DNA from 2 places in the Alteribacillus bidgolensis genome. Region 1 is predicted to be linked to the other one. Evidence: predicted binding sites of a transcription regulator. Region 1 holds the regulator's gene; the other holds the start of a gene.

Region 1 (3,593 bases):
GAACAATTTCTTCAATTGGTGCATCTTTCTTTTTCCTTCCGCCCTGCCTGCGGTCAGATAAATTTTTTTCAGGCTTATATCCACTGGCTACTGCTTGTTTCATTCCTCTTTTAATCTTTAAATTATGTAATTTTCTTTGATGTTCTTCTACCATAGACAATATATCCATCAACATGTTATCAGTTTCAGACAACTGAAGTACTCCTTCGTCTTTCACCGTATATATAGGGATATTTAGTTTAAATAATTGATGAAGCATGGCCACTTTGGCATTTCCTCGTCCTAATCTAGTATCATCCTGTATACATAAAACATCAGCTTCTTTTGCAGATAAAAGATCCAGAACTTCAAGCAGGCCATCCCTTTCAATCGAATACCCGCTAGCTTCCTCTGCAATAATTTTTGAGAGGTAAAATCCCTTTTTTTCTGATAAATGAATGAGTTCTTCTTGTTGCCTTTTTAATGATGATTTCTGTGTTTCTTTATTTGTACTTACCCGGCAATATATTATGCAGCTTTTCAATAATTCCCTCACCTTTTCATTAGCTCATATTTATTTTCCTTTTTCACTCATCCACCCACGTATAGGTTAGCACATCTTCTTTCTCTTCATCCAGCGTATTTACATACACGTCTTTATCTTCTTCATACGAAGTTAATTGAACAGTTAATACGAGTGAAATGATAGAAATAATAAAAAGAATTAAAATGGCCCATTCCTGACTGCTTAACTGTTTCATTTTGGTATACATTACTTTCCCTCCGACTCATGAGAATGTATGTTCTTATTATGATTCAGTATAAAGGGAACCTTTGTTCCCGTCAAGTGATAATTAGAACGAATGTTTGCGTACATATGTTTTCCATGCTATACTTAACACATGAAAATATTAGAAATAGAGGTGCTGAACCGATGCCAAAATTATCGAAACGCCAGCAGCAAATTTTAGATTATATAAAAGATGAAGTCCGGCAAAAAGGTTATCCTCCTTCCGTACGTGAAATCGGTGAAGCTGTTGGCCTCGCATCCAGTTCAACGGTGCACGGTCATCTCTCCAGGCTTGAAAATAAAGGGTTGATTCGGCGTGACCCAACCAAGCCAAGAGCGATTGAAGTATTAGAACTAGAAGACGTGCAGCCGCACATTTCAGAAAGCAATGCTGTTTATGTTCCTGTATTAGGTAAAGTTACAGCGGGGGATCCAATTACTGCTGTAGAAAATATTGAAGAGTATATCCCCTTACCAGAGCGTATGGTCTCAGATGAAAAAGTATTCATCTTAACTATTCAAGGGGACAGTATGATCGAAGCTGGTATTTATGATGGCGATCTCGTCATTGTTAGACAACAGCAGACCGCAGATAATGGAGATATTATTGTAGCAATGACAGAAGAACTTGAAGCTACAGTAAAACGCTTTTACAAAGAAGAAAATTTTATTCGTCTGCAGCCAGAGAATGCTGCGTTGGAACCAATTATTTTAGACAATTGTACTATTCTGGGGAAAGTTACGGGTGTATTTCGAACGCTGCATTAATTGTCCATATTTTACATGAAACAACCCGGCCATCAATGTTATGAAACATTAGCCGGGTTATTTTTGGCCTCTCATTTTACTGCACTATTGACAAATCACCCCACGTTCGAAGCGGTGATTAGTATTTAACAAATGCAGTTCCTACGATGATTAGCAGTATAAATAATACTACAATCAACGCAAAACTGTCTTTATAACCGTATCCCATTAATATCCCTCCCCTGACGTGTCCTCTTTAATAATTTATGATCTCTCTTTAGATTTGTTTAGACAGTTGTATAACCTTTTCAGAAATAAATTATTAATAATTGGATGTTGGTCTAAGAGTAGAAAAACGCGGCTTGTCGCTATATAAAAGACCACTAATGAAAAAGGAAAAGAACTTCTGCTAAAAACGCACATGTCCTTTACCTTGAATCGTTTATCGCTGCATTTTTAAAATGAACCTTTTCGTTTCTATTCATTTCTCCTTCATATTTATTCCATCCAACTCATCCATTGTCCTAAAGTTAGATAACCTGCAATTTCATAGCCGTTTCCCTGTCCAAATGGTTTTACAACTACTGTTCCCATGTTAGGAATCTGACCTAACCCTACGCCTGGGGGAAAACTGTGAGCGACAACGACCTTATTTTTTCTCGGAGCAGGCGGTATTTCTAGAAATGAATGTAGGGAGTTTAAAATTCTTTCCTGTTTTATGGCACTCATATGACTTCCCAGTCTATAAATATTAATCCAAAAAGGGTCCTCTACGAGATTGCTTTTGCCAAAAGCCAATTCAGCAGTTTCTCTCGTTCGGCAAAAAGGAGCAGTTATAATTGGATACTCAATAGGAATACGTAACGTGCGAATTACTTCTCCGTATAAAACAGCTTGTCTTCTTCCTGCCTCAGAGAGATTTCTTTGAGTAAAACAATTTTCGAAAAGGAAATTCGGTTGATCTTCTCCTACGGTTGCTTCTCCGTGCCTCGTATAAAAAATATATCCCCCTTCTTGGAGCAAATCGAGCAGTGATCGGTTGATGAAAAGAGGTTCTGCTGTATATCCATCAGCAGCGTTATGTGGTGGCGCTGCCCCGTAACGATTTGGAAGTCCTTCATATACATATGATAGAACCGAGTTTAGGTGCTTTACATTCAAAATGTTTGCCGATGCTGTTTTAAAAAGCTTAAAACGTTCAGATTGGGCAAAATGGTACAGTGCGGGGTCTACAGAACGCAAACGTATATTCAATGTAATTACTCCTTCTTACAACGACTAGGCAATGGTTAATATATGTTATCCCCCATAAAGTGTGCAGACGTCTCCCTGTTGCCTATACCAAACGTGTAAAAACCCCTTGATGATACGTCATCAAGGGGTTAAAAATTAATTTTAGTATGTGGAGAGAAATTGTTCTCTTTCCCAAGGGTGTACTTGAGAGCGGAACATATCCCATTCGATTTCTTTTGCTTCTGCAAAATGTTCAATAGCATGAGGTCCGATCGCATTAACAAGAACTTCGTCGTTTAAGAGACTGTCCAACGCTTGTTTAAGGTCAGCTGGAAGATCTTTAATGCCTTCTTCTTCACGCTCTTCTTTGCTCATGACATAAATATTACGATCGGTTGGCTCAGGCGCCTTGAGTTTTTTCTTAATACCGTCAAGACCTGCAGCAAGCATTGAAGCAATAGCAAGGTATGGGTTAGCAGCTGGGTCTGGGCTTCTTACTTCTACACGTGTGCTAAGTCCTCTAGAGTTAGGAATACGAACAAGTGGACTTCTATTTCTAAGCGACCAAGCTACATATACAGGAGCTTCAAATCCTGGTACAAGACGCTTATAAGAGTTAACGATAGGGTTAGTCAATGCAGTGAATGCTTGAGCGTGCTCAAGAATACCGCCTAAAAACTGCATTGCTGTTTCACTTAGTTGAGAGTCTGTGCTTTCATCTAAGAAAGTGTTCTCTTTGCCTTTAAACAAGGACATATTACAGTGCATCCCGGAACCATTCACCCCAAACAATGGTTTAGGCATAAATGTCGCATGCAAACCATGCTTTCTTGCAATGGTTTTT
Region 2 (3,593 bases), 630 kb from region 1:
AGCTTCTATGACAGGACGGTTAAGCGGCTCCCCAGCAGAAACAGTGCTGCGCAGTTCTGGTAACTCATAAGCAGACAAGTTATCGACTTTTGACATCAGCCGGTATTCTGTCGGAGTACAGCAGAGCACTTGTATTTTTTCTTTTTCAAGCAGGCCGAGATACGTATGCGGATCGAATTTGCCGTGGTAAACAAAGGCCGTAGCTCCAAGGGTGATTGTCGATAAAAACGGACTCCATATCCATTTTTGCCAGCCAGGTGCTGCTGTCGCCCAGACGATATCATTTTCTCTTACACCGAGCCATTCTTTCGCAGCTGTCCGCACGTGAGCATAAGCCCAGCCGTGGGTATGTACCACCCCTTTTGGATTTCCGGTCGTTCCTGATGTATAAGAAAGAAAAGCAATATCATCGCAGGAAGTATTTTCACCGCTGCATTGGTCGCTTTGAAGCATAACAGTTTCTTCAAATGGCTCCCAGCCGCTTTGGTTTCCGCCGATAACAAATTTCTTTTGCAAAGAAGGTGTGCTTTCTTCTATTTTGTCGGTCTCCGCTGTAGCGTTGTGATAAGCGATGACACCTTTTGCTCCAGAATGGTTGATCCGGTAACTTAAGTCTTTTGCCCGGAGCATTTCTGAACTGGGTATGGCTGCAATGCCTGCTTTTAGACAAGCGAGGTAGGTCATATAGGCTTCTGGAAGGCGCGGCAGAATAATAAGAATCCGATCGCCTTTTTCAAATCCGGCTGCAGCCAGTGCGTTAGCGTATTGATTGGTTCGCCGGATTAACTCAGCGTAAGACACTTCCAGTCTCTTGCCGTCTTCACTTAACCAGCGTACTGCAATCCGGTTCTCATCATTTGTAAACGCTTCCAATTCATTTGTTACATTGTACTTTTCTGGAGCAATTAAATCTTCTCTGTTCAAAAAATCCCCTCCCGTTAAATCTGAAAAGACTATGTTCTCATTTCATTATACTAAAATAAATAAAATTTTGAAATCTTTTTAGACGTTTGAATTAGATTAAAAGTTCACGTAATGAATACAATGGCTTCCGCCGGACATTTGGCGAGAAGCCAAGTTTTTTCCACCACTGGGGGCAAGCACTATTTATAATGGCCGCCGATTTTTTGTGCGCGCAGCTGAGCCTGGCCTGCATCGGTAAGAGAAGAAGCATAAAGGAGTGTGCCGCTGCCGAAACGTTCTTTTAATTTATCTACTGTTTGATTCAAAGTTTCGCGGTCTTGAAGGGGGTGAAACAGGTTGAGCTGGCGAAAAGTATCATCTGCGAGCTGGTCGAGCGTAATACCTACGCTTCGTAAGGGGTATTTGTCCCAATGCTCATGAAAAAGCTCAGCAGCCGCATCATAGATCACTCTTCCGTCATTGGTGTAATCCTCCAGTTTTTTCTGCCGATGAAAGCCAGCCGGGAAGTCAAAATCATGGCCTCCCGCTCCGGCTGACACAGTGGTGCCCATGTAGCCGTTCTGCCTAGCACGGCGCGCCACTTCTTCACTTAGTTCCCTCAAAACGACTTTCACTTCGTCCCATGTATAATAATCGCGGGGGAGCGTCATATGATGACCGATTCCTTTGCGGCGGATATGGGTGTCGACTGTTACCGGAGAGGGGTCCCATCCATACGCCGTCCGCCAAAGCAGCTCTCCATTTATGCCCCAGCGCTTTTTCATCTGTTCGAGCGGAAAGCGGGCAAGCTGGCCGATCGTGCGAATGCCCATATTGCGAAGGTGGTACTCCATCCGTTTTCCTACACCAAATAAATCCCCAATCGAACGCGGCCACAGTTTCTGCTGTAAATTATCTTGAGATAATGTGAAAATGCCTTCTGGTGTTTTTTTTGCGAAATGGTCACAAGCCATCTTGGCAAGTACTTTTGTCGGACCAATGCCAACACGGGCGTTTACGCCGAGCATTCGTTTAATCTGCCGTTTCATACGCGCTGCTGCTTTCACGGGATTGCCCCCGAACGGTTCAAGAGAATAGGTCATTTCCACAAAAATTTCATCAACACTGTACGGTTCGACTTCATCGCTGAACATTTCAAGCACGGAGGCAATTTCAACCGATGCATTTAAATAGGCCTGCATACGCGGTTTAATGACAACGAGATCCGGGCATTTATTTTCTGCTTCCCAAAGAGCTTCAGCGGTTTTTACTCCCCATTGTTTAGCGGTCGGGCAGGCAGCCAGGATGACACCGCTTCGGATTTTTGGGTCTCCTGCCACCACAACGGGTTTATTTTCAAGATCGGTGCGGCAGACCTTTTCAAAACTAGCATAAAACGATTGCATATCCACTAAAAAGACGATCCGCTCCATCATCATCGCTCCATTAAAAAGACTCTATATAGTTCTATTATATGGGAACGAATGTTCTTTAACAACAGTAGACATTTTCCATCAGCCGCTGTCAGATTTCTTTTTACACTTTAGGAACATTTAACTTTGTTAAAGGATCAAAGTATAAGAAAAACTAAGGCTTCCGCCATCAGGATCTGGCGGTAAGCTAAGGTTTTCTAAAATAAGAATGCCCGTGGTATAATAGCTTTACATTCGTCGAGAAAGGAGGAGAAAATAATGGAAATGGAAAAGCAGATTTTAGGGGCACTTCACAACATTCAGGAGACTTTAAGAGATCATGGAACCATCCTTCGAGAACATGGGCAGATGCTTTCAGCCTTAAAAACGGGTCAGGAAGAATTAAAAGCAGAAATAGACGGCATGAAAATACAGAATGCCAAAGAATTCAGCGACATAAAAGATTGATTAGAGAACCTTGAAGCAAGCCACGACGTATTAAAAGATGAACCTGAACAAATAAAAAAGATATATACCGCATAAAAAATTCATTAGGTTTAAAATGAACCCACATTTCCTCTTAAAATCCTCTTCCCAACTTGTCTTCCTTGCATTATGATGGGTATAAAAAGGAGTATTTCATGATAGATGCTCATATCCATTTAGAACAATACGAAAACATCGAATCCAGCATAGAAAAATGGAAAGAAGCCGGTATCCAAAAAGTCGTCGCTGTTTCCAATAATCTTGCTTCTTCGTACAAAACACTGGAGCTAAAAGAGAAATTTTCAGACTTCATTTTGGCTGGTGTTGGTTTTCATCCAGAGAAAGGTCTGCCCAAAGAAGCCGATTTTCAAGAATGGCAGCGTCTTGTATGCCAGGAGCGAGATAAAATAGCATGCATAGGAGAGATTGGTCTGCCGCATTATGAACTCGAGCAGCTTCCGACTTCGCTTGAACAACATATTGATTTTTTAAAAAGATGTTTGCATACAGCAAAAGATTACATGCTTCCGGCTGCATTGCATGCGGTTCATGATAAGGCAGAAATCGTATATCAGCTTTTGCAGCAAGAAACCCCGAATCTGTCCGCTCATTTTCACTGGCTGAAAGCACAGCCGGAAGTTGTCCGGCAGATAACCGCCTCCGGTTATTACATTTCTCTTACCCCAGAAGTTTGCTACCGCCATAGAGATCAAATTTTAGCTTCCATGATTCCAAACGAACAATTATTAATAGAAACAGATGGGCCATGGCCATTTGATGGACCTTTTAAAG

Evidence for each region. Region 1 encodes LexA, which represses DNA repair genes until DNA is damaged. Its sites were predicted from a motif close to CGAACATATGTTCG; they were not measured.
Region 2: CEF16_RS08335 (DNA polymerase IV) is a predicted target of LexA. The motif match lies at 2,381-2,394, and genes of this name have one in related genera.

Annotation. Positions count from the first base shown of each region.
Region 1 covers NZ_KZ614149.1:1,011,846-1,015,438, forward strand. The annotation lists gene CEF16_RS05250 (YneB family resolvase-like protein) at 1-523, opposite strand, end outside; gene CEF16_RS05255 (hypothetical protein) at 567-752, opposite strand; gene lexA (transcriptional repressor LexA) at 914-1,537, shown strand; gene CEF16_RS05265 (YjcZ family sporulation protein) at 1,656-1,745, opposite strand; gene CEF16_RS05270 (histidine phosphatase family protein) at 2,015-2,770, opposite strand; gene glnA (type I glutamate--ammonia ligase) at 2,912-3,593, opposite strand, start outside.
Region 2 covers NZ_KZ614149.1:1,645,975-1,649,567, reverse strand. The annotation lists gene mbcS (acyl-CoA synthetase MbcS) at 1-924, opposite strand, end outside; gene CEF16_RS08335 (DNA polymerase IV) at 1,104-2,339, opposite strand; gene CEF16_RS08330 (hypothetical protein) at 2,595-2,783, shown strand; gene CEF16_RS08325 (TatD family hydrolase) at 2,957-3,593, shown strand, end outside.